DNA from 4 places in the Chryseobacterium sp. PvR013 genome. Region 4 is predicted to be linked to each of the others. Evidence: riboswitches for the same ligand, from Rfam matches in the RefSeq annotation. Region 4 holds a riboswitch; each other region holds the start of a gene.
The links. Region 4 has a riboswitch for cobalamin ahead of JOE44_RS10050 (T9SS type A sorting domain-containing protein). Riboswitches for the same ligand answer to the same signal wherever they lie in the genome.
Positions count from the first base shown of each region.

Region 1: it holds a riboswitch for cobalamin, as region 4 does, so the genes downstream of both, metE (5-methyltetrahydropteroyltriglutamate--homocysteine S-methyltransferase) here and JOE44_RS10050 (T9SS type A sorting domain-containing protein) in region 4, are expected to answer to the same signal.
Region 2: it holds a riboswitch for cobalamin, as region 4 does, so the genes downstream of both, JOE44_RS15175 (TonB-dependent receptor) here and JOE44_RS10050 (T9SS type A sorting domain-containing protein) in region 4, are expected to answer to the same signal.
Region 3: it holds a riboswitch for cobalamin, as region 4 does, so the genes downstream of both, JOE44_RS23745 (acyl-CoA thioesterase) here and JOE44_RS10050 (T9SS type A sorting domain-containing protein) in region 4, are expected to answer to the same signal.

Region 1 is NZ_JAFIBT010000001.1:1,410,482-1,418,626, forward strand. It holds gene JOE44_RS06390 (DUF1062 domain-containing protein) at 1-87, opposite strand, end outside; gene JOE44_RS06395 (aldehyde dehydrogenase family protein) at 591-2,006, shown strand; gene JOE44_RS06400 (AraC family transcriptional regulator) at 2,123-2,917, shown strand; gene metE (5-methyltetrahydropteroyltriglutamate--homocysteine S-methyltransferase) at 3,077-5,380, opposite strand; cobalamin riboswitch at 5,557-5,743, opposite strand; gene JOE44_RS06410 (Lrp/AsnC family transcriptional regulator) at 5,939-6,400, shown strand; gene JOE44_RS06415 (LytTR family DNA-binding domain-containing protein) at 6,419-7,186, opposite strand; gene JOE44_RS06420 (histidine kinase) at 7,190-8,145, opposite strand, start outside.
Region 2 is NZ_JAFIBT010000001.1:3,318,799-3,326,943, forward strand. It holds gene JOE44_RS15160 (DUF5074 domain-containing protein) at 1-1,124, opposite strand, end outside; gene JOE44_RS15165 (cell surface protein) at 1,161-2,354, opposite strand; gene JOE44_RS15170 (DUF5074 domain-containing protein) at 2,369-3,502, opposite strand; gene JOE44_RS15175 (TonB-dependent receptor) at 3,499-5,532, opposite strand; cobalamin riboswitch at 5,641-5,826, opposite strand; gene JOE44_RS15180 (transporter) at 5,919-6,866, opposite strand; gene JOE44_RS15185 (cytochrome c peroxidase) at 6,879-7,928, opposite strand; gene JOE44_RS15190 (MbnP family protein) at 7,921-8,145, opposite strand, start outside.
Region 3 is NZ_JAFIBT010000001.1:5,217,572-5,225,716, forward strand. It holds gene JOE44_RS23710 (chorismate-binding protein) at 1-552, opposite strand, end outside; gene JOE44_RS23715 (hotdog fold thioesterase) at 711-1,139, opposite strand; gene JOE44_RS23720 (1-acyl-sn-glycerol-3-phosphate acyltransferase) at 1,174-1,761, opposite strand; gene JOE44_RS23725 (PspC domain-containing protein) at 2,077-3,798, opposite strand; gene JOE44_RS23730 (PadR family transcriptional regulator) at 3,810-4,139, opposite strand; gene JOE44_RS23735 (hypothetical protein) at 4,701-5,303, shown strand; gene JOE44_RS23740 (HD domain-containing protein) at 5,404-5,994, shown strand; gene JOE44_RS23745 (acyl-CoA thioesterase) at 6,047-6,430, opposite strand; cobalamin riboswitch at 6,545-6,725, opposite strand; gene JOE44_RS23750 (hypothetical protein) at 6,760-7,560, opposite strand; gene JOE44_RS23755 (ATP-binding cassette domain-containing protein) at 7,591-8,145, opposite strand, start outside.
Region 4 is NZ_JAFIBT010000001.1:2,236,804-2,244,948, reverse strand. It holds gene JOE44_RS10065 (hypothetical protein) at 62-343, shown strand; gene dnaG (DNA primase) at 675-2,663, shown strand; gene clpP (ATP-dependent Clp endopeptidase proteolytic subunit ClpP) at 2,775-3,461, shown strand; gene JOE44_RS10050 (T9SS type A sorting domain-containing protein) at 3,788-4,894, opposite strand; cobalamin riboswitch at 4,955-5,145, opposite strand; gene JOE44_RS10045 (esterase-like activity of phytase family protein) at 5,380-6,648, shown strand; gene tpiA (triose-phosphate isomerase) at 6,745-7,503, opposite strand; gene JOE44_RS10035 (TerB family tellurite resistance protein) at 7,541-7,888, opposite strand; gene JOE44_RS10030 (BT_3928 family protein) at 7,990-8,145, opposite strand, start outside.

The sequences.
Region 1 (8,145 bases), 830 kb from region 4:
AAATCTTTCGCTGTTACAATGGTTGCATTTCTTTTTTAGTAAGGGAGTATTTTTCGCTTTTACCTCCCATATATATTGTGTACTCATTACTTATAATTGCGCTTATTATCCTTTGTTGGATTTTTCCCTATTATTCACGCATTACAAGGATGTTACATGCATCCGGCTTTTAACTTAAAGAGTATTTCTCAAGGTATCGTTTGCCGTATATTTTGGTTCCTGATCAATAGTAATTGTCAAAACCAAAATAACAGATACAGCTACCCTTTGCGGGCAATGCAGTGAATAATATGATGAAATGAAAACCAGTTCGGGTAGAGAATTACCCAAACGAAAGAACGATCAGCCTGTGGTTACGAAGACTGATACTAAGCGATAATAAGTTTAAGAGTTGTTCTCAAAACGGGTTATTTACTTGGTTATGATAAAAGTAGTCAATTTTATCGAAGGACAGGGCATTGTGACATTTAAATTCAAAAAATAAAAATTCACAGGTTATAAAGTGAACCATACAACAAACAAAATTTGAACTATACAACAAACTCAGCCTTTTCATTTCTGCCGAACTTTGTGGTATTAAAATCATCAAAATGATACAGATAAATAAAATTTACATCAACGGCGAATTTGTTACGCCAAAAGGAACAGAAACTTTTGATCTTATAAATCCTTCTACTAATCAAAAAACCGGAGAGGTAGTTTTGGGAAATGAAGAAGACACCAGAATGGCCATCGCCGCAGCAAAAAAAGCCTTTGCTACATTTTCAAAAACAACGAAAGAAGAACGTATCTGTTTTCTTAAAAAACTGCATGAAGCAGTAAGCAAACGTGAAGATGAGCTTGTATCCGTCATGGTGAATGAATACGGAGGAACATTACAATTCTGCAGAATGAGTGTTCAGAATGCCATATCAGCTTTTACCAGCACTATTACCACTCTGGAATCTTATGACTTTGAAAAAACAGTCGGAAATTCTAAAGTACGTTTTGAATCTTTGGGCGTTGTAGGCATCATTACTCCATGGAATGCCAGCAACAGTTTCATCTGTAATAAACTGGCTACCGCCATTGCTGCAGGATGTACAGCCGTTATCAAACCTAGTGAAATGAGTGCTATGCAAACCCAGATTCTTACTGAATGTTTTCATGAAGCAGGCTTACCAGAAGGCGTATTCAATATTGTAAACGGATTAGGAAATGTAGTGGGAAATGAAATCACCCAGCATCCGGATATTGCTAAAATATCTTTCACCGGATCCACCCTTACAGGAAAAGCAATTGCCAAAGGAGCGGTTGATACCATGAAAAGAGTCACCTTAGAACTCGGCGGAAAGTCTCCTAATATTATCCTTGAAGATGCTGATTTTGATAAAGCAATTCCTATGGCTGTTTTCGGGGCGTATATGAACAATGGGCAGGCATGTATTGCTCCTACCCGATTGCTTGTTCCAAAAAATAAGCTGGATGAAGTGAATGAACTTGCTAAAAAAGCGGTACAACAGGTAAAAGTAGGAAATCCCAATGAAGAAGATACTCTTGTAGGGCCAATGGTAAGCGCTAAACAATTTGACAGAGTACAAAGTTATATCCGCCTTGGACAGGAAGAAGGTGCTACTCTTCTCGCTGGTGGTGAAGGGAAACCGGAAGGTCTTGAAAACGGTAATTTCGTAAAGGCAACCATCTTTACCAATGTTCGTAATGATATGCGTATTGCACAGGAGGAAATTTTCGGACCTGTCCTGTCTATTATTCCTTACACTAATGAAGAAGAAGCCATTGCCATTGCCAATGATACCACTTATGGCCTGGCAGCTTACATCAGTTCTGCCGACAAAGAGCATGCGGAGCGTGTGGCAGCACAGATTGATGCCGGAAGAATCTGTATTAACGGGTTTGCCCATGATCCTTATGCCCCTTTCGGAGGCTTTAAACAGAGCGGTATCGGACGTGAGTATGGTGTATTTGGGCTGGAAGCCTATTTAGAACCTAAAGCCATCCTTTCCTAATGGTATTTTCTTCACAGCAGAATGTTCTCAGGATCGTTTTGCTGTGAAGATTCTATGATCCTAAAAAAGTTTTGTAAGTTTGAAGAAGAATCCATCCAGAAATATCCGCGTGAGCTATGAGCGAAAATACTATTCCTTTACCCATCAATTATTCCTGTCATTTTTCAGAATTCAGGGAAGGTGAACAGTTTGCACGGATTCACAGTCTGGGACTTGTTCTTTCCGGGGAAATGGAACTGAATGACGGGATTACAAAGACGATATTTAAAGAAGGAGAACTCTACTCTGCAAGGAAAAACCGTTTATTAAAATTTGCAAAATATCCGCCTAAAGATGGTGAAATAAGAACTGTAACCATTTATTTTGACGAAGCCATCTTACGTGATTTCAGCCGTGAATACGGATATCAGGCAGAGAAAAAAGATAATATCCCGGCCTTCATAAAACCGGATCAAAAAGCGTTAACAGCCTTTATGTATTCTCTGCTCGCTTATGAGAATCTTTCTTCCACAGAGCTTTTGCGTCTCAAACAAAAGGAAGCCTTACTTCTCATGCTTAATCATGATCCCGGCCTTAAGGATATTTTATTCGATTTTTCTGAACCTTATAAAATAGATATCGAAGCTTTTATGAATAAGAATTTCCATTTCAATGTGAATGTAGAGCGTTTTGCTTATTTAACGGGAAGAAGCCTGTCTGCATTTAAAAGAGATTTTCAAAAGATTTTTGGAATTCCTCCAAGACAATGGCTGCAGCTTCGAAGACTGAAAGAAGCTCATTTTTTGCTTACCCAAAAAGGCAGATCAGTTTCTGACATCTATCTGGATCTGGGGTTTGAAAATTTATCCCATTTCTCCTTTGCATTTAAAAAACAGTTTGGCTATCCACCCAGTGCACTACAGGCCAAATAACTTAGATCTCTTTTAAAATATAACCGGCTGCAAAAATAGAATATAAAAATGAATGGATTCGTATCTCTCACTCCCATTTTAACCCTTTAAAAAGAAACAGATCGTGCCATAAAATCATGCCACGACCTGAATTATTGAATCTAATTATTTTAAAGTTTTTTAAAGTGCGTATTCTACTGAGGCTTCTTTAGCGGCAGCTACCATTGCTATTAAAGCTTTTTCTGTTTCTTCCCAGTGTCTTGTTTTCAGTCCGCAGTCCGGGTTTACCCAAAGCTGATTGGCAGGAATTACGTTTTGTGCTTTTCTCAACAGTTCAATCATTTCTTCTTTTGACGGAACCCTTGGTGAGTGGATATCATATACTCCGGGACCAATTTCATTCGGATATTTAAAATCTGCAAAGGCATTCAGCAGTTCCATCTGAGAACGGGAGCATTCTATGGTAATCACGTCTGCATCCATATCCGCAATATTTTCAATAATATCATTGAATTCTGAGTAACACATATGGGTATGAATTTGTGTAGCATCTTCCACTCCACTTGCTGAAATTCTGAAAGCTTCAACAGCCCATTTCAGATAATTCTGCCAGTCTGCTTTTCTTAAAGGAAGCCCTTCTCTGATAGCAGGTTCATCAATCTGAATAATTCTGATTCCGGCTTTTTCCAGATCCACTACTTCATCACGGATTGCCAGTGCAATCTGCTTACACGTTTCTGAACGAGGCTGATCATCACGTACAAAAGACCACTGTAAAATCGTCACAGGACCCGTCAACATTCCTTTTACCCATTTTTCCGTTTGAGATTGGGCATACTGAGACCAATACACCGTCATAGGAGTCGGGCGGGAAACATCACCAAAGATCACAGGAGGTTTTACACAACGGCTTCCGTAACTCTGTACCCATCCGTTTTTGGTGAACATAAATCCTTCCAGCTGTTCTCCAAAATATTCTACCATATCATTACGCTCAAATTCTCCGTGCACCAATACATCAATGCCGATGTCTTCCTGCCAGCGAATGGTTCTCTGAGTTTCTTCTTTTAATAAAATATCGTATTGCTCCGCGGTAAGTTCTCCTTTTTTGAATTTAGCTCTCCAGCTTCTTACCTCTGTTGTCTGCGGGAATGACCCGATTGTTGTAGTGGGAAACAAAGGAAGCTGCAGGACTTGCTGCTGTTCTTCTTTACGGGTTTTGAAGGCATTTATTCTTTGTGCATCTTTTTCAGTGACCGCATTTGATCTTTGTTTTACCTGATCATTGTGGATAAGAGAAGAGGTTCTTCTGCTTTCAATGGCTTTTTTATTTTCTTCAAATACTTCAAGAATGTGTTCTTTTTCCGTTCCTGAAACCAGTTCTTTAAGCGTCACCAGTTCTTCTACTTTCTGTTTAGCAAAAGCAAGCCAGTTTTTAATCTCAGGGTTAAGGTTCGTTTCAAAATCAAGATCGCAAGGAGAATGAAGCAATGAACATGACGGTGCAATCAAAATCCTTTCAGAGCCTAATTTGTCAACAGCTTTTCTGATGAAAGACAATGACTTTTCAAAATCATTTTTCCAGATATTTCTGCCATCAATTACTCCTAACGAAAGACTTAGGTTTTCCGGAATACGATTCAGAATATCATCCAATTGTTCCGGATTTCTAACCAAATCGATATGCAAAGTATTCACCGGAAGCGAAACAGCAAGCGATGCATTATCTTTTAATCCGTCGAAATAAGTGGCAACAATGAATTTCAGTTTCGGGAAACGTTTTCTTACTTCTGAATACACAGAAAGATAGGTTTCTTTTGCTTTCTCAGTTAAATCCAGAGCCAGAAAAGGTTCATCAAACTGGATCCATTCAGCACCCTGCTCCTGAAGTTTGGTTAAAATTTCCGTATATACAGAAAGAAGATTTCCAGCCAGATCCAGTTTATCAAATCCTTCTTCTTTTTCTTTTCCTAATAACAGATAAGTAACAAGCCCGATAATTACCGGTTTTGCATTGATACCCGCCTGTTTTGCTCCGGCAAATTCATTGAAAATTTTATCTGAGCTTAATTTAAATTGCTGGTTTTTATAAAATTCCGGGACAATGTAGTGATAGTTGGTATCGAACCACTTGGTCATTTCCATTGCTGTAATGTCCAGCCCTTCTTTCTGGTATCCTCTTGCCATCGCGAAATAAAGATCCAGCTCAGAGTTGTTCTTTTTAAGCACCACCTCATGGTAACGTGAAGGAATTGCTCCTACTACAAGGCTCATATCCAATACCTGATCATAATAGGAAAAATCGTTGCACGGGATAAGATCTATACCGGCTTCTTTCTGAATATTCCAGTTTTGATTACAGAGAGTTCTCCCTGTATTCAGAAGTTCTTCCAAAAGAATTTTACCTGACCAATATTGTTCGCAGGCTTTTTTGAGTTCTCTTTTGCTACCAATACGCGGATAGCCCAGAATGTGAGTTTGCATTTTTTAAACTTTTTAATTAAACTTAATAGGAAAGTGCTTTAAAATGCTTCGTTATGTTTTAGCGGAAAAAGTTTCAGGAAAGTAATGACATAGCAGACAGTGTATTTCCTTCAGAAAGAAAAATACATGAATCTGATCTATCATCTGTATGACCCAAAAGCTTCAGCCCGCGAAAGCATTGTCAATTCAGTAAAGGCAGGTCTCCTGACTTGTAACAGTTTCCGTCATCCTTCCCGCTTTTGGCAGTGGATATACCAAGACAGAAACTTTTGGTGTGTTACTTACAGTTGCGCGACAGCTCGTGATTTGCACACGATTCCCTATTAATCTACCTTCAGTAAAACCTTTCCTGTTTGATGAAGTATCTATAAAGAACTGTACTTTTACCTTTAACAATTGCTTCCAGTAAAAGTTTTTAATTTTGTGTAAAATTAGCAATACAGAATAAAAGAACAATAAATAAGGAAAAATTAAGCAAAATAAACTTTTAAAAATAAAAATAAAAGCATATAATTCTATATATTTGATTGTTTTAATCATTTAAAAGAATAATATTCTGTGGAACAACTCGATGACAAGGATTTACAGCTGCTCAGGCTGCTCCAGAAAAATGCCAAACTGACCGTTAAAGAACTTGCTAAAGAAGTGAACCTTTCTACTTCACCGGTTTTTGAAAGAGTAAAAAGGCTGGAACAGGAAGGGTTTGTTAAAAGATATGCAGCCGTTCTGGATGCTGAAAAACTCAACCGCGGATTTACCGTTTTCTGCCAAATCAAGCTTAAAATTCACGACAGATCTGTAGGCTATGACTTTGTAAAAGAAATTCTGGAGATTGAAGAAGTTGCCGAATGCTACAATATTTCCGGAGATTTTGATTTCCTTCTGAAAGTTCAGGTAAGAGATATGAAACATTACCAGGATTTCGTATTTAATAAACTGGGATCTGTAGATTCCATCGGGAGTACCCACAGTACATTTGTCATGGCTGAAGTGAAAAACAACCATGGACTTACCATTTAATTGAACAGGAAACCGGTTTTATTCTTCAATCCATTTTCTGAAAGCAGATGTATTGCTCTGGCTTGTAATAAAATGATCTTTCTGACCTTTTATCTGGGCGGAAAGTGTATTCTTATTGTAACGTTCTATTCTTTCAATATGCTTTTTCTGGACGAGTGCACTGCGGTTGATCCTGAAAAAATCTGAAGCATTGAGCTGGGTTTCAATTTCTTTCAGAGTAGATTCATTCAACAGGTGTTTTTTTCCTGTTGTATCAAAAGCAAAGACAATCCCTTCTTCCGCTTCAAAGAAAGTAATGTCTTCCGTATTGATAAAATAGATTCCCTGATGTGAGCTGACCGAAAATCGTTTCTTATAGCTTTTCTCCACAGGGCTGTTATTTAGTATTTGCTGAAGTTTTACCCAAACATCCTCCGGCTCTGATGCTGTATTTCCCAATAGAATAAATTTATCCCAAGCCTTTTGAAAACGGCTCTGCGAAAATGGTTTTAAAAGATATTCAATCCCGTTGCTTTCAAAAGCATTCATCCAGAAACTGTCATACGCGGTAGTGAAGATAACCGGACATGAAATATTCACCTGATCATAGATTTCAAAGGCATTTCCATCTAATAATTCAATATCAGAAAAAATCAGGTCAACCGTTGAGTTTTTAAGAAAAGCAATGGCTTCTTCTACAGTACTTATTTCCGAAACAATTTCCACGGGTCTTTCCAGCTCGCTGATGAAACGTTTTAATTTGTTTCTTGCCGGAATTTCGTCTTCGATGATTACAACTTTTATCATATTTTATGCTGGAATTATGGGAATGACTACTGAAAATTCTGTTTCTGTTTTTATAATTTCTACCTGCCGATCCGTTAACAGCGTATATTGCTCCTTAAGATTACTGAGTGCTCTTCCTGAAGTCTTTTTACTGTTTCGCTTGGGTATTCTGGTATTGGAAACGGTGATTTCTTTATCTATTTCTACGGTGATCAAAACAGGATTTACAGCTGTTCCCAGATTATGCTGAACGGCGTTTTCAAGCAGCAATTGCAGGGAAAGCGGAATGATCCTCCCTGATGATCTGATATGATTTATTTTTAATGAATAAGCACTTCCATATTTATACTGTATCAGATTAAAATATTTCTCTGCAAATGCCAGTTCTTCTTCTACAAACACGGTCTTTTTATCAGAAACCTCTAAAACATAACGGTATATCTCTGCAAATTCATTGAGGAAATCCGATGCTTTGTATTTGTCTTCTTCTATTAACTGATCCAGAATGTTGAGATTATTGAATAAAAAATGAGGATTAAGCTGTGTTTTCAGTTGATTAATTTTACTTTCAGACAGGGCATGATCATAAAGAGCCAATTGTTTCTGATATTCCGTATTCTTTTTGTAGTAACGGTATGCGAGGAAAAAACTTCCATAAATAAACCCTCCTATCAAATCTGAAAAGGTAGAAAGAATAACAACTTCCTGATTGAAATTTTTCTCCACTTTTCCAAAAGCAACAGCAATCAAAAAACCAATTATTTTCATCACCAAAAGGTAGGTTAATAGGGAAAAACTGAATATTTTCAGCATTTCTGCTACACTAAACGTTGATGACTTTCGCCAGTTTTTAATGAAAAAATCAATGACAAAAAACAGGATACAGGCACTAATAAGGGTAACAACTGCCGCTTCAGGAGTGAAAATATACCAGTCCAGTGTTCGTCTTATTCCTATACGGGTGTGAATAGACTGTACAT
Region 2 (8,145 bases), 1.1 Mb from region 4:
ATCTGTCCCGTTCCACCCGTTCCGGTAATTAAAGAACCAACCTGTAAATTATCAATATTGAAAGTAACAATTCCTGTAGAAGTACCGATATATCCTTTATGTTCGTTTACTCCCACAAATGATCTACCATCACCACCTCCGATATTGTTGAATCCGGCAATTTTCTGCATGGTCTGTGCATTGGCTACAACCAATCTTCCTCCAGGTGTATATTGAGTATCTCCTCCATCAGCAGCTTGTTTTGACACGAAATAGAATTTATCACCATAGATTGTTCCGTATTGTGTAGTGGCACCGAAAGCCTGATTATTATTTGCATTGCTGTATACACGATAGTTGATCTGCCCGTTATTGTCAATGAAGTTTACGGAACCATTGGTATGGCCAAACCATTCTTCGTTCACCATGAAATATCCATTGGTAAAGTTATTGGAAGCCACATAAGGAGAAACCGGAGTGATGGTAGAAGAAATAGGAGTTTCATTAAATCCTACATTAAAATTCCAAACATCCCATGAACCGTTTTCCAAAACACGTGAAGAAGCTCCCACACTAGAATATCCAAAATCGGCATCCGCAGGGTTCTTTACCCAATATGCCCAGTATCCGTTCACGGTCCAGCCTGACTGCCAGTGATCATTAGCAGCATCTACAATCGTATAGCTGTCAAAATCATAAGCTGTAGTATTCACAAAGCCATTTACCGGATATAGTGGATAAGTGGCATTTCCGCTTTTGATCAGTGCATTGGTATTCTGCCCATTCAGGTCAAATCCTATTCCTCCAACAGCGGATCCAAACTGCGTTCCCTGATAAAGCAGTGTATATAATCTGTGGTCTGCTTTAGCAATAGCTTTCAGCATATCTTCACCTGTAGCATTTCCGTTCCATTTGAATCCCCAAACCATTGCATCAGGGTTTTTGCCATCGTTCCACTGTACTACAAAAGCAGCCTGGTTGGTACCTGATCCTACCCAATACTGAATATCAGAAAAACTGATTGTAGTGGTATTAAGCTTACTGATCCCTGAAATATCATTTCTGGGTACACCCTGAACTTTTATCTGTGCATTTGATAAGCATGCAAACAGAAAAAGCATCATAAAAAGATAAAACTTTTTCATTTTTTATTAATTTAAATAGATTGTATTATTGACTTATTATTTGAAGTGTAAATCGTAAGCTCCCGCCACTTCTGTAGAAACTTCTCCCAGCCAGCCAGCTTCCTGATTAACTCCTGTGTATATTTTCATAAAATCGACTCCCGGAAGTTTCACATATTTTCCACTTCTGTCTACCGCCCAGGAAATATCAATATTGGAGGCATCATCCGTATTCGGAGCATTATCCGCATATCCGAATTCATATGATTTTCCTACCCAATAGGATCCGTCACCGCTCTGATCGAAGAAGTTATTTGCCAGTCTGGTTCCCGAAAAACTGTAAGAAGGATCTGTAAACCATAAAGGATAATAGCTTTGTGCATGAAACGTATTTTTTGTTTTAAATCCCTGATTCCCCAGATTATCATTCCACTTGATATATTCTACATCAGTCAGCCAGAATTCGGTCCCGGGTACAGGAACTTTATTTTCATTAGGCTTATGGTACGTTATGCTATAATCTTTTACGGTTGTATTTTTGAAATATTCGCTGCCTGCAATTTCGTACCACTCATCATTATCGGGTTTCCCATTTTTATTTTTGTCGTAGGCCACCATAATAATTCCTGGTTCACAAGATCCTGAACGCTGATCATTAGCATCATTTCCAAAGAATGCATTTCCAAGCACTTTAAAATCTCTTCCATTCAGATTGGGAATTGTATGATCAAAACCGAAAACGACATAACCGCCATATCCTCCGAGGCTGATCATCGTAGAATTCCCTCCTACCAATGATTCATTTGCTTTCTGAAGCATATTCGCAGCAGTATTTCCAGGTATATATTCCGGAATTTCATTCATGAACTGTCCTACAGCAGGACGGAATTCTAATACTTTGGAAATATATTTACTATAAGGTGTTTTTTCTTTGGTAACGATTATTTTAGAATGATAAATCTGCTCCTTCCCTTTATTGTTGATCTTCAAAGTCAGAGGATACGCATCTGCGTCCGGACTGATAAATTCAAGTTCTGAATTTTGAGAAATGATAGAATCATTAATGCTCCATGTAACCGATCCTGATGCATGGGTAGGAATACTCAAAACTTTAAAACGCTCAATGGAATAGGAATCATCAAGACCGTTAAATGTAAATTCATCTTCATCATCATGTTTGCAGGCTATCACTCCTACGAGGAAAACTGATAAAAATCCGATTTTTAAATAGGTAAAGGTATTTCTGTTCATTTTTTAAAGTTTGATTATTTGTATAAAAAAGCAAAGTGGGCAGGAATATTTCCTCCCTCCGTTTTCCACTTAAAGTGTCCGTTTTTATCAAAGCAATACACAAATCCCATGGATACATAATTTCGGGCATCTGTGATGTAGATATCTTCTGTGATGGGGTTTACTGCTATGCCGTAAGGTGTTTTAATGGCAGTTTCGTATTCTTTGTCAAAAATTTTGTTGGCAATAATCTCTTCTGTTTTCACATCAATGATTCCAAATGTTTTTTTATAGCTGTGGGTATTGTAGTTGAATTCATTTCCGTAGAAATAGAGTTTATCATTAACGATTGTCATTTCACTGACTGAGAGATGGAAATCTTTTTTAACAGCTCCTGTGGCTGCATCAATTAAATAAAGGCTTGAAGGAACGTTATAATAATCTCCTCTTGAGCTTACATACAGATCTCCATAATTGTCCTTTTTAATGTGGTGAAGATTGATGGCAACATTTAGTTTTTGGATTTCAGTAAAAGTGCTCAGGTCAATTACAGAAACCGTATTGTCATAATCGGGAGCTTTGTATCCTCCGGAATTGGCAACAAATAACTTATTGCCTACAATTTCCATTTCTTCCGGCTGATATCCCACCACCACCTCACGTTGAATAGAAAGAGAAGTGGTATCAATCTCCACTACTTTTCCTTTTGGTGCTTTGGGATTAATGGCTACAGGACCTGCATAACTACTGGCATAAGCTTTCCCTCCTTTGAAGGTTAAATATCTACAGTTTTGTAAGGGAATAGAAGTAATGCGTTTAGCGGTTTTGGCATCCAGCACTTCAATCTTGTTTGAAACATTGACAACGATATAGAGTTTGCTTCCATAAACTTTGATATCATTTCCTACATCTCCAAGCTCTTTTACCACATTCGGATTGATTTCAGCATAGATATTCCGGTAATAGGTTCCTTTGGTGTAATCAAAAAAATCCAGCGTACATTTATTGCTTCCCATATTCCCTTCATTCAGCATATAAAAACCTTTTATTGCTGTATTTTCTGAAGGAAGTCCTTCTACCACTTCCTGACGGACAATAATATCATCTGTACGGCATGAAGTAAGAAAAGCTAATACCAGAAATAAAAAATAAAAGTTTAGTTTTCTCATAAAGTGAAGTTTAGAATAAGTTTAAAATTTCTTCCAGGCATCGGATAATTGATGACAACATCATAGTATTGATTGAAAATATTATTCATTTCAAGGCTCACTTTAAATTGGTGATTCGCCCAATTGAATTTTTTCTGAACAGACAAATCGTGAGTGTACCAGGGCTGTACATAATTGTATTGAATATTGTCCTGATTCACATCATATCTTTCTCCTACATACATCGCACTGTAATTGAAACTCCAGTCTTTATAATCTGCCATCAAACTGAATGATCCGCTATGCCATGGGGTATAAGGAATCTGATTACGATAAAAGGTGTCTTCCTGATCACTTATATCTCTTGCGCTTTGATACGTGTAAGAGAGCAATGGCCTTAGCTTTACCTTTCCTAATTGCATTTCAGTCTGAATATTCACATCCGCTCCAATGATTTCAACCATTCCAAGATTCATCATCAGCCAGCGGAACATACTTCCGTTAGGGGCTGCTACAATTTTATCCTGTACTTTGTTGTAGTAACCATCTACTTTAGCATAAAAGCTTTTAAAGAAATGGTTGGTATAATTCTTCTGATAAGTAAATCCTACGTCATACTGATTGGTAAATTCCGGTTTCAGATAGGTATTTCCGATATTGGTATAATATAAATCATTGAAAGTGGGAAGTCGGAAAATTCGTTTATAGAAAGCTCTAAGTGTAAGCTCAGGAATGATCTCAGGCTGATAACTCATAAATACGGCTGGTGTCCATTCTCTGCTGTCTCCGGGTCTTTTGTTTTTTCTTACTTCTTCAAACGTAAAAGTTCCTAAAAGGCTTCCCAGAATTTTGAACCTGTTCCACTGATAGGTTGTTGCCAATGCCACCAATGTGGTATACCGTGTAGGATAAGAAAAGTTATCAAGATTAGCATCAAGATTATTATATTGAAAATCTCCGCTCAGACTCACATCCCAATTGGGTGTGATAGAATAGATATTGGATGAGGAAAGATAGAGCTCTCTTTGGATATAGGTATTATCGGTATGAATAATAGACTGCGAACGAACCGTATCCATAAAATGAGTATAATCGTAGGCGAATTTTGCTTTCAGCTGTGTTTCAAATTTTGGGAACAGTTTTTTTCTCAGATTGGCCTGTACAAAATAATTTTCGTCAGAAAGTCTCGCTCCTCTTCCACCAAAACGGCCGTTAACGATAGGTGCCGGCATCCCACGGTTTGAAATATAACCGTAGCCACGGATATTCCAGCTTCCGTTATTTAAAGTGCCATTGATAGACGTTTCAAAACGTTTTGCCCTGATATCTGAATCCTGTCTCTTTGCGATGGTATCATAAGCCTGCTGGCCATCGGGATATTTCTTGGCATACCGAAATCTGTAAATCCCGTCACTCTGCATGAATTCTCCACTGAAACTGGCAGAAACTCTGTCTGATATTTTTTGTTCCAAACGGAATGATGGATTGAAAAGATCAATGGACGCACTTTTTGCTCTTATTACGAGATTGGTTTTTCTTGTTCCTTTAAATACAGGTGTTTTGGGCTGCAGATAGATCGATCCCGAAGAGCCAAAGTCTTTTGCAGGTTGGAAAATTTCACTTTTCTGCCCGTTATACAATGATATTTCTTCCAGATCATCTAATGAATATCTCCCGAGATCTACCAGCCCGTTTTGAGCATTTCCCAATTGAATTCCATCATAGAAAACACCTACATGCTGGCTTCCCATACTGCGGATATTAATGGTTTTCAAACCCCCTAACCCTCCATAATCTTTGATCTGAACTCCGGAAAAATACCGCAAAGCATCTGCAACTGAATGGCTGTTCAGTCTTTCCAGCTGCTCACCTTGCAGGGTTTGTGCCGGAATAATTTCTTTAAAATTCTTTTTATAAAGACTAATCGCCTTGATGGATTCCTCCTTCAGAGTGTCATTTTTCTTTTTTTGAGAATATAAAAGTTGAGATGTGATCACCAGTATTGTGAAAACAGCTTTATGAATTGCAGAAGTAGTTTGTTTTGCCGCCATTAGCTCATTTAGGATAATGAAGACGCTAATGGATATAAGAAAGCAACGACAAAGCACAGCTGTCACTGCACAGAATCATTGATGTCCTAAGCTTTATTCCACGAAAGCGTCAAACGATTATTTTCTGGCAGGTCTTCTGACTTACTCCATTTTTGAAATCCTTCCCATTAAAAAACAGTGGATATATTCTTCAAAAACCTTGGTGCGGAGCTTACAGCAGCGGGTCTGTTCCGGATTTTCACCGGATTCCCTTTTAAGAGCTTTTTAGGGCTCACCAAATTCCGGCAAAGATAAAAAATTATTCCTAACCCCCAATTAAAATAATGATTCATAAACAATTAAAGCTCCCGAAGGAGCTTTAACATGATTTTCAAAAGGGTTTTTATTTAAATCCCAATATTCAGGAAAATACTGAATCTTGATTTTGCTTCGATATCACCTCCTGCCAGATGGGTATACATAGGAAGCATGAGTTCACTTCCCAAACTCAGCCTTTTATAGGAGGCTTCAAATCCTAACTTTCCATACAAAGCGCTTCCGGCAGTATTGGGCAGCGCTTCATCAAACTGTTTGTTCTGGGCATACACTTCTCCCTGAACTCCGGTTTTCACTGAAAAAATGGATTTTTCATTTCCTGCAACCTGATAAAATCCCGTCGCTGCATAGTTCCATTGGTTTCCAAATCGGTAATTTTTCTTATTCTCCGTTTTGATGGTATAATCTGTATTCACCAACACAGCCACTTTATTTTTCTGAAACTTATAATTCAAAGCGGCCTGATAATCCCAGCTTCCTGTTCCCAGCTGAAAACTCGGATTAACGCCGGAAGCTCCTTTCTCATCGAATTTCCCCAAAGGGATTTTCACACCCAACCCTCCGCTTAAGTGGTGAAAATTATCTTTAGAACTCATCAGCTGATAAATTCCCATCAGGTTAAGATCCCCGATTCCATTGATTTTGATATCTCCCTGTTGGGTTTTCTTTTCATGGAAATGGAATGGCAGACTTGCATATACACTCAGTTTTTTAGTTAAAGGAATCTTTCCCCAAAGCTGTAAGGTATTGAAATACTGATCCTGTGTAAGATCTTTCACAAATAGGTTTTCTTTTGCTTTGTAATGCTGGGCAAAGTATTTGATTCCGATAAACTGTGGATTCAATAAAGACTCAAAGCCGGAAGAACCGTTTCCTGCAGCACAGCCACAGGCATCACAATCATCATCAAAATCAAATCTGCTAAAGCTGTCCGGAGCTATATATGCGCTATCTCTGATGGTTTTTGCCTGATATTGCCCAAACAGGATTAAACTTATTATTACTATAATCTTCTTCATGTTTTCTATAAATTATTCTGCAAATTTTGGATTGGATATAAAACTTTTATCTGATAATGTTTTCAGGAATGCAATGATCGACTGTTTTTCCTGACTGTTCATAGCAATACCTATATGCCCATTCTGTTTCAGCTGCGAATCCAGATTGGGATTATCTTCTACCTGATCAGAATAGAAATTAAGTACCGCCTCTAAGGTGTAAAATCTTCCGTCATGCATATAAGGTGCTGTATATTCTACATTTCTCAGACTCGGAACACGGAATTTCATCCAGTCTACCTGATTAAGAGTAACTCTGTAGCGCCCTGCATCTTTGAACTCGGTGTTATAATACATTCCTGTATTGCGGAAACTTTCATCGGTAAATAATTCTCCACTATGACAAGAGGCACATTTCTGACCGAACAAAGCCATTCCCTGAGATTCTGCTGAAGTTAGCTGCTCTTTTCCTTGTCTGAATCTGTCATATTTTGAATCTGCAGAAATCAGTGAAGCCATAAACTGTGACAGCGCTTTTAGAATTCTTTCTCCTGTAATCGTTTCATCTCCATAAGCTTCCCTGAAAAGTTTTTTATACTTCTGGTCATCTTTTATTTTTGAAATAGCTTCCGGTATAGAACTGTCCATTTCATTGATGTCTGTAATAGGGCTGATGGGCTGTTCATTAAGATTATGAATGACACCGTCCCACATATATCTTTTCAAAAAAGCCATATTCTGAATGGGTGGAGCATTTCGGATTCCAATTCTGTCATCTACCCCATGGCTTACAGTATGCCCATGATGGGTAAAAGCGTTTTCCTGAATATGGCAGAAACCGCATGAAATGGTATTATTCCGGGAAAGCTTTCCTTCGTAGAATAATTTTCTTCCCAATTCTACACCGTTTTTTGTCACCGGATTCGTTGATTTATCAAAAGTCATTTCAGGGAAATAAGAAGGAAACTGCAGATTATATGCTTCATCTTTTTCCAGCGGCTGTATCACCTCATCTGAACAGGAAATACAACTCAGCAGAAATACACCCAGAACCAGTATTGTTTTTACAAAAAAATTAATCATTATGAACGTGATCTACTTTAAACATTTTTGTAAGGTTATTGGTAACGTCTACCAGATGTTGATTTGAACCCATCAGCATATCATTAGTTGCGGTAAGGGTAAGCGCTTTATCTCCACTCAAAAACTGATTCAGATCTGCCAGAATATGAACAGAAGGGCGAATTTGTCCTGTTACTCTGGCTGTTGTTGGAAGATTCAACGTAATTTCACGATAAAG
Region 3 (8,145 bases), 3.0 Mb from region 4:
CTGAATGTAAGTCGTAACCGGCTTCTGTTCTTCAATTTCTTTTTCAGACCATTCCTCAGATACAGGAAGAGTTCCGGCAAGAGCCATGGTTTCAAACTCGTGAGTCCTTTTATTAAACTTTCCTAATACTTCAGAGAAAGCACCCATCCAGGCATTTTGTCCGTCATTAAACAAGTACCTGAAAGCATTGGGATAGGATTCACATAGATTTTTAAAGCTCTCTTTATAATTGATGAGTGTAAAGTCTGTAAAGATCTTTCTTCTGGAGTAAACAAGCTTTGGAAGATTATGATCTTTAATCACCTCAATCACTTCCTGTAGTGTTTTGCAGTATTCTTCTTTAGTTTTGGCAGGAGAATTTGTAGAATCATTGGTTAGGTCTTCATTTGTAATTGAAGTATGGGAAAATTCTACAGAATTAATTTCAAAAATATCTCCGCTGAAGCTAATTTGATCTAAGCCATTATAGGAAAAAAAGCTGACTGCATTCTTTGAGTTTTTTTCATCAGCAGACAGAAGTCTTTCATCGAAAGGAAGTTTGAAATAAATCATGAGTTATGAAGGATTTTGAAAATCATCAGCGGGAAATAATACAGGAAATTCCCAGGTTGATTTTCCTTTCTGCAAAGGTATTATTAGTCTCAAAGATGTCAAAATAAAAAGAACTTAAATTTATTTTAAGCTCTTTATTTTTTATATGCTGTTACAACTTATCTGTGAATAATATTATTTGTCATGGTTGTATGGTTGATCAAAACACCCTTTTCATCACGGATTTCAATTTCAGAAACATGCATTGTTTTGCCTTTTCTGATAAAACGTGCTGTAGCCGTTACAATACCCTCTTTTTTGCTTCTTAAATGGTTAGAATTGATATTGGTTCCCACTCCGTAATATTTTTCGCCATCGATAAAAATATTAGACAGGCTTGAACCCAAAGTCTCAGCTAAAACACAGCTCGCCCCTCCATGCATGATTCCAAACGGCTGGTGGGTTCTTGGAAGAACAGGCATTGTTGCGGTAAGGGTTTCATTTTCGAGATCAATATCGATGAATTTTATTTCAAGTGTCTTGGCAAGAGTTACATCTCCCCAGTTATTGATGAATGCTAATATTTCTTCTTTTGTCTGACCTTTCATTTTTATAATTGATAATTAATTTTGCCTCTTGCCTCTAACTCTGTTCGGTTCCCATAATATTGGGATTCCAGTTTTCCGGAACTTTAGGAACGATATCGTTTTTCACGTAATAGTCCTGAATTTCCTGCATAATTTCTGAAAAAGGTACTGATGCTATCCTTTCGTAAGGGATTGTATAGCCCAGGTAAACAATGTTTCTTTTAAAATCACCTGCTGCCAGCACAATAGGAACTTTTGCAGCCAAGGCCATATGATAGAATCCTTTTCTCCATTTCGGAACCCAGCTTCTGGTTCCTTCCGGAGTGATAACAAGGCTGAAATCTTCTTTGGAAAACTGGTTGGCTACGAAGTTTACAAGATCGTTTTTCTGGCTTCTGTCTATACCAATACCTCCAAGTCCTTTTACGATACTTCCATACCAGGCCTTGGTGTGTCCATCTTTAATGATAATTTTCAGAGGTTTTTCCAAAGACCAATAGGCGAAATTTCCTAAAATGTATTCCATATTATGAGTATGTGGTGCTACCACAAGGATACACCTGTTGAGATTGTTGACATCGCCCTGTAGAACGACTTTCCAACCTAATACTTTTAACATTGCTTTGCCTAACAGCTTTTTCATAGATTTCTTGAATTAAAAACAAAAAAGTATAACCAAACTTTGGTTATACTTTACAAATATATTGAAATATTATTGCTCTTAAAACAAACCGCTAATTAAATCTACGATTTTCATTACGAATTCCATTGCAAATTGTATCATGATGAAGCTGTGTTTTTGGTTGATTGGTTATTAAATTTTAGCTTTACGAAATTAAACCTTTTTTTTCACATAAGAAACTAAATAGCGTTTTATTTTCACTTTTCTGAGAGAAGAAGGGTGTGAATTTCAAACGGTTGCCATCCACTCACACCTTCTACCACTCTCTGAAGTTAATTATTTAGTTTGTATGGAAATTTCGTTTTTTCCGTCTTTGATTTTGATGTCCATATCTTTATTTGATTTTTTGATATTGGATACTGCAGAATCAATAACTTTCTTTGCCTGGTTGTTCGGAACCTTTTTTCCATTTACGATGATACTGTCCTTATCATCAGAGTTGTACTCAATACTGGAACCGTTTACTGTGATTTTATTTTTTTCAATTCTTACATTGTTGTTGTCTTCATCCTGGTCCTGATCTTCATCATTGATACCGTCTCCGTCTAAATCTCCATACATGTTAATATGGTCTTTTTTCATGGATATAACCACTGTTTTTTGCGGAACTACAAGTTCATAATCCAGTCTGTAATCTCTGAATCTGTGCTCATAAGGATACTTTATATAGTTTGGAAGAAGAACTTTATTGTTTACCACTTCTACAGGAACAGTCAGCTGGATTGGGAAATTATAGCCTTTTCCTTCTTTTTTAATGATCAGATATGGTGTTTTGATATCTGGTTTTCTTGTTACATCTACAGACACATAGTCTTCTTCGTAAACAGATCTTTTATCAGAATAAATATCATTGTTATAGGCTTTAAAGTTCTGAGGAATGTTGATTTGTTTTACATCTACATACACTGTATCTGAAGTAGTGTTGATGGCTACGTTTTCTACATCTTCCTTGTTTCCTTTGTAAATCATGTCTTTTTTAGCCATGCTGATTCCGAAATAAGTTCCAAGTCCGATCAAAAGAAGGAATAAACCACCTACAACCCATCCGATATTTCTCAGTTTTGTTTTCGGAGAGAAGATCTTGATGCTTAATAAGCTGAAAAGGATTGCCGGAATTAAGCTTCCGATCACCATCATCGCAGCCAGTACTTTATCAAGTCCCTGGTCATCCATGTAGAATCTGATTTCATTAGCTCCGGGGAAATCTGTATCCATTCCGAAAAGTCCGAATAATACAAATACTCCAATAATACTTCCTACAGCCATTAATACAAAGAATCCTCCTACGATATACTTGAATACATTCCAGATTCCGCTGCTTGCATTGTTGATATAAGGTTTGTTTTCTGTATAGATTTCTCCGACCCTCTGAGTAGATTCATTGGCAAATTGTACCAATTTATTAGACTCATTCTTAAGATTGTCGAAGTTCATAGGCTTTCCCTGCATTTTCAGGAAATCTGCTGCGGTTTCAGCTTTTGGAAGTACGATCCAAAGGATTACATATAAAAGACCTATTAATGAAGAGGAAATTGCTGCGGTAAAAATTCCTAATACGAAGATTCCCAGCCAGATTGCTCTCATGGTAGTAATATCCATTCCTACATATTGAGCTAAACCTGCACAAACCCCTGCTACTTTTTGTTTTTCCGGATCACGGAACAGTTGTTTTTTATCTGTATAACCGGTTCCTGAATTATTTTTTCTGGTAGATGTTTTTTCAGAAAAATAAGCCTCTTCCTGTTCTTCGATTTTTTCAGGGCTTCCGATTTGTGCGATTACCTTTTCTACATCGGTATCGTTAATCACTTCACGTTTTCCTAAAGAATCTTTGAAAATCTCCACCATTCTTATTTCTATGTCATGCATTACCTCATCTGCTTCTGAAGCTTCAAGTGAGCTTCTCAGTGCATTCAGGTAATCGCTGAGCTTTATATATGCGTGTTCTTCTATGGTAAAAGAAAAACCTGCGAGTCCTATTGAGAGTGTCTTGTTCATAGCTTTGTTTTTTAATTTTGTTGGGTGATTTGGTTTACTGAGGCTGTCAGCTCATTCCATGTATTTTGAAGTTCATCCAGGAAAAGTTTTCCTTTTTCTGTGATCTGATAATATTTTCTGGGTGGTCCTCCTGTAGATTCTTCCCATCTGTAAGAGAGAAACTCTCCGTTTTTAAGTCTTGTAAGAAGAGGGTAGAGGGTTCCTTCCACTACATCCAGTTTTCCTTTTTTCAGTTCGTCAATAAGATCGGAAACATACATTTCGCGGTTATTGATGAGACTTAGAATACAGAATTCCAGAATTCCTTTTCGCATTTGCGCTTTGGTATTTTCGGTATTCATCTTTGATAAGTTTTGTTAATTAGTTATATAATTTTCGAAGTTCGGAACCTAGCTAGTTGTACCTATTTCGATTTTACATTACAAAGATATGTAAATAAAATGGTATTATGCAATACAAAGTAGTGTAATTTTTAAAATAAATCATTTAAAGTATTGAAAATCAATATAATAATTTTTGTCGTCAATTTTGAGTAAAACGAATTTTACAAGAAAATGTCTGAAAATATTTAAATTTTTAAATAGAATTTTGAAAATTGGAGAGAAAAAATGATCTTTTATCACTTATCACTTATCACTTATCACTTATCACTTATCATTTATCACTCATTACTCATATCATAGCCCCGATAGCAGTGGTTACCCCGCAGCAGCAAAGGCATCGTAGAGAAGCGAGGAGTATGAACGGATAGCGGGAAACAGCTTCTCAGAAATAAATAAACTTCTATTTCAAAGGATTTAGTTGTTTCAAACTCGGGGAGATAATGACTTCTGAATTTTGAGATCGGCCTTAAGATTCGTATTTTTGTTAGGAAAAAAACACCTAAATCATTTACTATTACCATGAATTTATTCAATAAGTATAAGCATTTACCGACTTTTGTTTTACTAGGACCTGCCTGTTTTGGACAGTATCAGTTTGAAGTTAAAAATGCATCGAAGAGTTATGATGCAATCATCCAGGTGGAGAATTGCTATGATGGACAATGCAGCGGAAAAGGAACTGTAGAATTGTACAATCATAAAAATACAAAGGTACAGACTTTTATATCTGATCATCTTGTGCTGAATCTGAATCAGGGCGAAAAGCTAATACCGGGAAAAATGCTTCCGTTAAAGAATGAACAAAGCCCTGTGATCATTGATGATTTTAATTTTGATGGAACAGAGGATATAGCAGTAAGGAATGGGAATATGGGAAATTACAGTTCTGCCTCTTATGATGTATACGTATTCAACAGTACAAGAATGGCTTTTGTGAAGAGTAAGGAGCTTACGGAGCTTGCTTCCAATTCCTTTGATATTTTCGAGGTTGATGCTAAACGTAAACGCCTTATTACTTTTGGGAAATCAGGATGCTGTGATCTTTTTACGACAGAATATGCTGTAATTCCGAATAAGGGACTTGATAAGGTCTTTGAAAAAGAGGAAGATATGACCGTTTAAGGGCGCGTGAAAGTAACCACTAAAGAAAAGCTTAATAATAAATGGATTACCAAAATAAAGGTATATCCTTCAGATCAATATAACAGAAATAAGAAGTAAGATGAAAATTCAGAAAGAGATAGATTTTATCCTGGCTGTAGATGCGCTTAAAAATGTACAGCGAAGAAATTATAATGCAGACGATTCCCGAAGAGAGAATACGGCGGAACATTCCTGGCAGATTATTATTCTGGCTCAGATCCTTTATCCGTATGCTAAAAACCGTGCGGATATTGATCTATTGAGAGTGATAAGAATGCTTTCCATTCATGATCTGGTGGAGATAGAAGCCGGAGATACTTTTATTTTTGATGAAAAAGCAATGGTAGGTAAGTTTGAAAGAGAGAAAGCATCTGCTCAAAAGATCTTTGGAATTCTGGATGAACCTTTGCGTTCAGAATTCTTTAATCTATGGCTGGAATTTGAAGATGAGAAAACACCTGATGCTATTTTTGCCTGTGGAATCGACAGAATCATGCCGTTTATTTTAAATTCCCATACCACAGGAAAAAGCTGGACGGAAGCCGGAGTTACCGAAAAACAAATCCGGAATATGCTTGAAAATGCCATCAGTAGAGCATCGGATGAAATGGGAGAGGCTTTTGAACTTTTACTGAACAGAAGTCTGGAAACAGAAAAAGTGTTGAAATAACCTTAATGAAAATAAAAAGAATCGGGCGGCCTCTGGCCGCCCGATTCTTTATTTATAGTATCTGGATTGGTTTCTTGAATTCGTCAATCGCTACAAAAGTAAAATCACCTACGATGGCTTTCTCTCTTTCATACGAATACATCTGCTCTGTGTAAATTTCAACGTTCACTTTCATACTGGTTTTCCCCACGTATGAAACTTTCCCGATCAGTTCAACAATCGTTCCGGCAGGAATCGGTTTTTTGAAATCTATTTTGTCGCTGCTTACCGTTACCACTCTTTTTCTGGCAAAACGGGTAGCGGTAATAAAAGCTACTTCGTCCATCAGCTGCATAGCCGTACCACCAAAAAGGGTATCATAATGATTGGTTGTGTTTGGGAAAACCGCTTTAAAAATTCTGGTTTCGGAGGCTTCAATTCTTTCTTCTGTAGTCATATTTCATTATTAATTAAAGCGAAATGAAATAATATCAAACAACAGAATAATAACAGGAAATTCGGAAATTCCTGAAACAATTCATCAGATCAATACAACTTCAAATCGCGAAAGTTACTTGTTTAAGAAAAAGGCAGGTCTCCTGACTTGTAACATCTTTTATCTCCTTCCCATGCCTCGCACAGTGGATCTTTGATAAAGATTTCAGTTACTTACAGTTGCGCGACAGTCCGTGATTTTCACACGGTTCCCTTTTAATCTGCAGTGATGCAGAACCAATTTCTATGATGAATAAGCGTAAAACTTTTTCGGGTGCAAAAATAATGAATTTATTCCGGATTATGATAAATAATCTGGCTGATTACTCTTCCTTTTTTGATTGTCCAAAGAGTTGTATATCTGTTTTCTCCTGAACCATTGATCATATAAAGGAAAATATTATCGTTGTCAAGGGAAGTTACTCCAATGTTCTCAAAATCCATGGTAGGCTGGAACATATTTTTGATGGCTTCTCTTACAAAAACAGAACCTCTTCCGGGCTGTTGTACTCTGATGGATTTGATTTCAGTCATTCCTTCAGGAAGATCATTTCCTATTCCCCATGGTTTTACTTTATCAATGGTAAGAATTTTTCCTTCAGCATCTTTTTCCTTTTTACGGTATCCTGCATTGGAAGGATAGACATCAATCACTACTTTGCTTCTTTGTGCGGTAGGGATTTTAGGATCGGAATTGTCTGTGAAAATAATTGATCTTCCGTTTTTAGATTTAGAAGGAGTATAGGCGGGAAGCTGATCTACATAGGCAATACGTCCTTTATTCACCATTCCTTCTTTATCAAGAGTTTCATAACGTACAAAAGGCTTGTCATCATCCTGTTTCTCCGGATATTTGATCCAGATCCACTCTGTTTCTCCCGGAGCCGGTTTTACATAAACAAAAACATCTCCTTTACGCATACGGATCTTGTCTACAATTTTTCGGTAGTCATCTTTATGTACGCGTACGTTGGCATATCCTTCTTCAGCTTTTACCACTCCAAAAGGAACTTTTGTCTGCCCTTTTACAAAAACTATAGATAAAATACTGAATGCGGATAAATAGAATGCTTTATTTATAAAAGTCATCATGAAATTTTTTTTGATCCCCAAATATATAAATTAAATACTTTTCGGGAGATAATTATACCGCTGCAGTTCTTTAAAATCTTGTATTTGTTTTAGATGGCCGTCAGAAAGCAGATATATATGGTCTGAAATATCCAGAACATCCTGGTAATTGTGATCAGAAATAATAAAACCTTTATACTTTGACTGCTGAAGAATGATTTTCTTTAATTCTTCACAAACTTTTGGAGAAAGGCTGTGGAATGGTTCGTCCAGTAAAACAAAATCTGTTTCAGAGTAAATGATCATCAGGGTTTCAATAATTCTCTGTTCGCCTTTAGAAAGATTTTTAATCTTTTCATGGAGAAGGGGTTGTATGAATTCCAGGGCAAACAGCAAATTGGTGTTTTCTTTATTACAAAAGAGAGGAATCAGGTTTTTAACGGTTTCATATTTAGGCAAGAAAAGGTCTTGGGGTAAATAGGAGATTCTGTTTTTTCTGTCTGAAGTACTTTTTAAAACCTTGTTATCACATTTTATAAACTGGGTATCACCGCTGATAACCCCGAAAATAATTTTTAATAAAGTTGATTTTCCACTTCCATTTCT
Region 4 (8,145 bases):
TCAATTCGTACTCTCAAACCCACAAAGCTCGGTAAATAGAATCTTGAAACTCTTACTTCAAATGCTAAAACTATCAACTCGACACCTACATCACAAATCTGAAACCGAATTCGTATATCTGGAAATGAGAGGTTGCAAGCTGGAAGCCAGAAGCTGGAGGCTGGAAGCTCAATACGTACTCTCAAACCCACAAAGCTCGGTAAATAGAATCTTGAAACTCTTACTTCAAATGCTAAAACCATCAACTCGAAACCTACATCACAAATCTGAAACCGAATTCGTATATCTGGAAATGAGAGGTTGCAAGCTGGAAGCCAGAAGCTGGATGCTGGAAGCTCAATAGGTACTCTCAAACCCCAAAACTCGGTAAATAGAATCTTGAAACTCTTACTTCAAATGTTAAAACCATCAACTCGAAACCTACATCACAAATCTGAAACCGAATTCGTATATCTGGAAATGAGAGGTTGCAAGCTGGAAGCCAGAAGCTGGATGCTGGAAGCTCAATACGTACTCTCAAACCCCAAAACTTGGCAAATCGAATGTTGAAATTCTTATCTCGAACACTCTCAAACCAAACACAACACGACTCCCAAAACTCCCAAACTCTCAAACCCTCCGACTCTCTTCCTAGAACCCTTCCAACTTCTCCATAAAATACTTAATTTTACAGCATGATTTCCAAACAGACCATTGATAAGATATTCTCCACAATCCGCGTTGAAGAGATTGTGGGTGAATATGTGCAGTTGAAAAGAGCAGGGTCTAACTTTAAAGGACTCAGTCCGTTTCATGAAGAAAAGTCTCCAAGTTTTGTGGTGTCACCAAGTAAGCAGATCTGGAAAGATTTCTCAACAGGAAAAGGAGGAACGGCCATCTCTTTCCTTATGGAAATTGAGAACTTTACCTATCCTGAAGCACTTCGCCACGCTGCCAAGAAGTACGGAATTGAAATTGAGGAAGATCAGCGTGAAATTTCTGAAGAAGCAAAACATGCACAGACCGAAAAAGATCTGTTGTATAAGATTCATGAAGTAGCCAATACTTATTTTCAGGAAATTCTTTGGGATGATCATGAAGGGAGAAGTATAGGTCTTTCTTATTTTAAAGAAAGAGAGCTTAAGGACGATATTATCAAAAAATTCCAGCTGGGATATTCTCCTGAGAAAAAGAATGCTTTCACAGCGTATGCACTGGAAAAAGGATATACCAAAGAAATTCTTGAAAAATCCGGACTTTCTATTTTTCCTGAAAATACACCTGCAGGGATAGACCGTTTCAGGGAAAGGGTTATTTTCCCGATACATAGTTTTTCAGGAAGGGTTTTAGGTTTTGGAGCAAGGATTCTTAAGAATAATGTAAAGACTGCAAAATACCTCAACTCGCCGGAAACGGAGATCTATCATAAATCCAATGTCCTTTATGGATTAAACCAGAGTAAACAGGCTATTTCAAGAAAGAATGGCTGTCTTTTGGTGGAAGGATATATGGATGTGATTTCACTTCACATGTCCGGAATTGAAAATGTGGTGGCAAGTTCAGGAACGTCTTTGACAACAGAGCAGATCAAACTGATTAAGAGGCTTACGGAAAACGTAACCATTCTTTTTGATGGTGATAATGCCGGTATCAAAGCCAGTTTCCGAAGTATTGATATGCTTTTAACTGAAGGAATGAATATCCGTGTGTTACTTTTCCCTGATGGAGATGACCCGGATTCTTTTGCCAGAAAACATCCGCAGGAATACGTTGAAAAGTATATCGAAAATGAAGCGATGGATTTCATCGATTTTAAAGCGGAAATTCTTTTAAAGGATATCGGAAATGATCCTATCAAAAAGGCTGAAGCCATCAGAGATATTGTAAAATCTGTTTCTTTTGTACAGAATGCCCTGAAAAGAGAGGTGTACCTTAAAGAGGTTTCCAACAAGTTCGGACTTTCCGAACAGAGTCTTTTCAATGAACTGGATGTTCAGAAGCAGATTACGCAGAATCAGACGCATCATGTACAGCAACAGCAGAAGGAGAAAGCAGCCGCTCCAAAGATGGAGATTGTTCCTTTGAATCAGGAAAAAGAAGATCCTTTTCTGTATGATGTATTGTTCATGGAGAATAAGCTTGTAGAACACATGCTGGCATTTGGGGATATTATTCTGAAACGTAGAAATGAACAAGGTGAAGAATATCAGATTACAGTAATTGAAGAAATCCTTCATCATTTTGAAGAAGAGCAGTATGCATTTTTAGTTAAAGGCAATGAAATCATTATCACTCAGGTGAGAGAAGGAATTCAAAAAGATGAGTTGAGAAGTGGCAACTTTTTTGTATCTTTTATGGATGAAGAGATTACCACGAAGGTTGTAGATGCTTTAATTCCGTTGGATGAGCTTGAAAACTGGGCTTCCCGAAATATTTATCCTCCTAATTACGGGGATAAAGTGGCAGATCAGATCAAGGGAGATGTTTTATTGCATAAATACAGATATATTGATTATTTAATCACCGAAACAGATAAGGAGCTGGATGTGTACAGGGATACTGATGAAGTAAAGTACTATGAACTTATCAAGAAAATCACCTTATTGAAACAAGCTTCAATGCGATTGAGTAATATCATCGAATATTCGCCTATCAAAGGAATCTATGGAGATAGAAGAAGATAGTTTTTAAGTCAGTTTTTTTGATATTCTGTGACAAAAAGTCCTATAAAATTTTAGGAATAAATATTGTAATTTAAACTTCGAGAATAGTTAAAAATAATACATAATAGAAATATGGACATTAAAAAAGAATTCAGAGATTTCTCTGTAAAACATTTAGGAAACAACGGTTTGGTTACCGATCAGTATATGGGAATGTATGGCCCAACGAATCTTACTCCGTACATCATGGAAGAAAGAAGATTAAACGTTGCTCAAATGGACGTTTTCTCTCGTTTGATGATGGACAGAATTATCTTCCTGGGAACAGGGATTGATGATCAGGTAGCAAACATCGTTACAGCACAGCTTTTATTCTTAGAAAGTGCAGACCCTTCAAAAGATATTCAAATCTACATCAACTCTCCTGGTGGTAGCGTATATGCAGGTTTAGGTATTTATGACACCATGCAGATCATTAAGCCGGATGTAGCAACAATCTGTACAGGGATGGCTGCTTCAATGGGAGCTGTATTATTGGTTGCCGGAGAAAAAGGAAAGCGTTCTGCGCTTAAGCATTCAAGAGTAATGATCCACCAGCCTTCAGGAGGTGCTCAGGGAGTTGCTTCTGATATGGAGATCAACTTAAGAGAGATGTTGAAATTGAAACAGGAGCTTTATGAAATCATCGGTCATCACTCAGGACAAACGTATGAGTGGGTAGAGAAATCTTCTGACAGAGATTATTGGATGACTTCCGAAGAAGCAAAAGGTTACGGAATGGTAGATGAGGTTCTACAAAGATCTACAGAGAAAAAATAATTGATTGTAAAATCATAAGAAACCGCACCATCTGGTGCGGTTTTTTTTGTAGGATTAATTATGGATTTAAGCTGTATTTACTGTGTGGATTCCTGCGGAACGACACAATTGAAATGATGGTTTATACATAAAGTTTGTCATTCCGTAGGAATCCAGCCGCAATTATTCATGAAGAAATACTTCAGAAATAATTACAATCCAGACGATATTTCAATTAAAGACGTAAAAATTCCCATCCTTTGGAGGGGTGGCAAAAATTCAAAGAATTTTTGACGGGGTGGTTTTCTACACGCATTCATTAAACAACAACAATTAGGCACTTTTCTTTATTTTTTAACAATCTTATGGATCACAGAACCACTATTGGTTTTAATCTCAACAAAATAAACTCCTGAGGATAAAGATCGGATAGGAATCTTCAACTCCTGAGAAGTTATTACTTTCTGTCCTGTAGCAGAATAAATATTCACTTCTTTCAGTTTCTCATCAGTTTCAATCTGAATAAAATCACTGGCCGGATTTGGATAAATGCCGAATTTTTTCTTTGTAACGGAAGAAATACCTAAAGTCAGTTGTGCTTCAGTTGGAGTAAATGGTCTTCTTTGTCCGAAGCTTAATCCTAACCAATCGTTATTGCTCAGCTGAACCTGAGATAGATTTGCTTTCATTTGCCAGCTTGATAAATCTTTTCCTTTATACAATTTCCAGCTGTCCGATCCGGAAGTATTCCCGGTAAATGAATTTAATGATAAGTTAGAAATCTGATTGTTCGCTGATGTAAAATTAAAATAGGAAATCTGAGTCTGAACCAGCTGTAGAGCCTGCTCTGCAGTTATACTTCCGTTATATTTAATTCCAAACACAAAAGAATTGGCATTTCCATTGGCATTGTCTGTCCCAAAATCAATAACTATGAGGCTTTTATTATTTCCGGTTCCCACCCAATGAGTAACCTGAGAGGGAGTAAACCATGAAGAACTATAAGCCGGAACAGGAGGAGAAGGAGGGATGTCATAATGATCAAGGCCATATGAAACTCCATACCATTTTCCGTCCACTAAAGGAGTATAGCCTACACCGTTGTTCCATGTCATGCCGGATGTACTGGATCCGGACCATGTTATCCAGCTGTCATCAATGGTGGATGTATGATGGTTATAATTAAGAATAGAAAGATATCCTGTGGGAATATCAACGTTCATTTGGGGTTCTGCTGCCACAATTGCATTGATAAGATCTTCCATCAATAAATCATTGCCATCAAAACGGTATCCCCATGCATAAGAATTGGGAGTACTGCTGTCATTAAAATCTGCAATGAAATAGGCCTTTTTAGAACCGGTTCCTACCCAAAATTTAATGTCGTTTTCTGTAAATTGGGCCGACAAAAGCTGCATACAAAGCAGTAAGAAAAAAAGATAAATTTTCCTCATGATATTAATTTAAAGTTTTATTCCCGAAACTTATCTTCACGGGGAGAAACAATTCTTTCTCTGAAGTCAGTATTCTAAGGCAGGTCTCCTGGCTCACATCTTACAGCTTCCTTCCCGGATTTCCCTCCAGTGGATTATTATGCTATAAGTTTAAACAGTTTACAGTTGCGGGTACAGCTCAGGATTTGAATAGTATTCTCACCTGATTCCCTATTAATGAACATTGTTCAGCCTTAAAACGCTGCAAATATATCATATAAATTGATGAGTCTGTTTTGTGAATTATTTTTTTTCAGATATCCTTAAAAAATTGATTTTCATATTGTTTAATGATTTGATTGTATTGTTATTGTTTTATTTTTAAATCCTGAATTTTTCTGTTTATATTCAATTCATTTTGTAGATTCTAATGTTAAAATACAATTATCATTATATTCAAGATCAGTTTACAATCAGTTTATACATTCGCAGCCATAAAATAGCATATGAAAAAATTACTATGGTCTGTTGGAGTACTGGCAGTATTGGCCTCATGTAAAAGTGATGATGACACAACAATAATGAATCAGGATATTAATTATTCCAAACTTCCTCAGGAGTTTCCATTTACAAAACTGGCTACGATTAACGGAGTGGATGTTATCAACGGCGGATTTGGTTCCGGAGCTGCAGCTCACCCTACAAGAAAAGGTGAATTTTATGTCATTACAGACAGAGGTCCAAATACCGACTTCCAGAATGGAAAAAAGTTCTTAGCACCTAACTTTACGCCAACGATTATGCATTTTAAAATTAATGCTGACGGGAATGTAGAGGTTATCAAATATATTAAGCTTAAAAATCCATCAGGACAACCTATTACAGGTCTTCCAAATCCTGTAGGAATGGGAAGTACAGGAGAAATTGCTTATGATGCTTCCGGAAATGTTTTAGGTACTGATCAGTACGGTCTTGACAGTGAAAGTATTGTAGCAGCAGCCGACGGTACATTCTGGGTTTCCGATGAATACGGACCGCATATTGTGCATTACAGTGCAGAGGGAGTAGAAATGGAAAGAATAAGCCCGATAGGTGTAAATACCGGATCCAGAAAACTACCTGCCGTTTTAGCCAAAAGAAGGGCCAACAGAGGGATGGAAGGATTGTGTATTACTCCGGACGGAAGAACGCTGGTAGGAACCATACAGTCGATGATGCTGGTACCAAGCAAGGCATTGGCAACCAATACTACTTTAACGAGAATTGTCACATTTGATATTATTACAGGGCAGACCAAGCAGTTTTTATATAAACAGGATGGAGGTGCTTCGGATTCGGTTTGTGATATTACGGCGTTAAGTAACAACGAATTTTTAGTGATCGAAAGAGACGGAAATTTTGGTTCCCAGGGAGGAATTAAAAAAGTATACAGAATCAATCTGAGCAATGCAACGGATGTAAACGGAACAGATATTACTGCTATGGACGGTATGAAAGTGAATGGAAAAGCTTTGGAACAGTGCTCATGGGATGAAATTACCACTGCCGGAATAAAAGCTGTGACCAAAACATTGGCTGTTGATCTTGTTGCAAAACTGGGGTATGAGCATGATAAGTTTGAAGGGATCGTTTATTTGGGAAATAATAAACTTGCTGTTTTCAATGATGATGATTTTGGAGTAGTGGATGATGGAAACGGAAATCCGAAAGCTAAGATTCTTCCTAAAACAGGGAAGGTAGATAAAGGAACGATGTATGTAGTCGATATTCAATAATTAGATTTTTTTAACGGAAAACGGCGGCATCGAAGATGCCGCCGTTTTTATGTATCAATAGGAGCAGACTTAATCCGGGACCTGTTTTTTTTGATATTAGTTAAAACCTTCAATAATCTTAGAGAAATCCTCTAATTTCAAAGCAGCTCCTCCAATAAGACCTCCGTCAATATCCGGCTGAGAGAAGATTTCTTTTGCATTGTCTGGCTTCACAGATCCTCCATAAAGGATTGAAATTTCATCAGCAACTTCCTGTCCATATTTGGCAGCAATGATGCTTCTGATATGTGCATGGATTTCCTGAGCCTGCTCAGGTGTTGCCGTTTCTCCTGTTCCGATAGCCCAAACTGGTTCATAAGCAATCACTACTTTTTTGATCTCTTCAGCAGAAAGTGTGAAAAGAGCCACTTCAGTCTGATTCTTTACCACATCAAAGTGCTGTCCTGCTTTTCTCTGTTCAAGAGTTTCTCCATTACAGTAAACAGGAATAAGGCCTTTATCAAGAGCTAATTTGATTTTTCTGTTACAGTGAGAATCTGTTTCTCCGTGATACTGTCTTCTTTCAGAGTGTCCGATTAATGAACCGGTAGCATCGATAGATTCCAGCATATCTGCAGAAATTTCTCCCGTGTAAGCTCCACTTTCATGCTCACTCATATCCTGAGAAAATACTCCGATCTCATCCTTTTCAAAGATGTCTTTTGCCATCATTAAATATAATGCTGGTGGTGCAATCCAAACCTCACAGTTCGTAGCATTATTGTTTTTATAGCTTAGTAACTGAATCATCAATTGTTGTGCATCAATTACATTTTTGTTCATTTTCCAGTTTCCTGCAACTATTTTTCTTCTCATAAGATTTATTATATTGATTTATTTACTTTTTTCGCGTTTATAATCCCCAAAGGTTCTTTAGTAAAACATAGAAAGTATGCTCTTCTTCAGTTACTTTATTATCTGCTTTAATAAGTGATTTTGCAAACTGAACAAACTTTATACGTTCTTCTTCTGTAGAATCTTCGTGGAAACATCTTGCATGGAATTCAAAATGATCTTTCCATTCTTCAGGCTGTAAAAGAGCAAGGGTCTCAAGCTCATTGTCAAGATTCATTCTGAACGGGAATTCATCTGCCAGGTACTGCTGTACAAGCATTCCCTCCTCAGGAGCAAACTCTCCGTCCACAGAAGAAAGGATCATTGATAAGTGATAACCAGCGATTGATTTATTTGATTTTTGCATGAGTAGTTGTATGTTTAAGTTTAGTGTTTAAAGTTGATAATTGATAATTGAGCTATGATTATCCCTTCTATCATTTATAATTCATCATTCATCATTTATAATTAATTAACGTAGTCCTTTGCAGGCTGTTTGTCAATGATTTTTCCATTTTCAAGAATCAGTACAAATGGGTTGCTTCTTGCTATTGTTTTGATGGCAGTTCCGTCCATCATTAAATTTTTGATGGTTTTAAAAGTATTGGGTTCCGTAGAAACGCC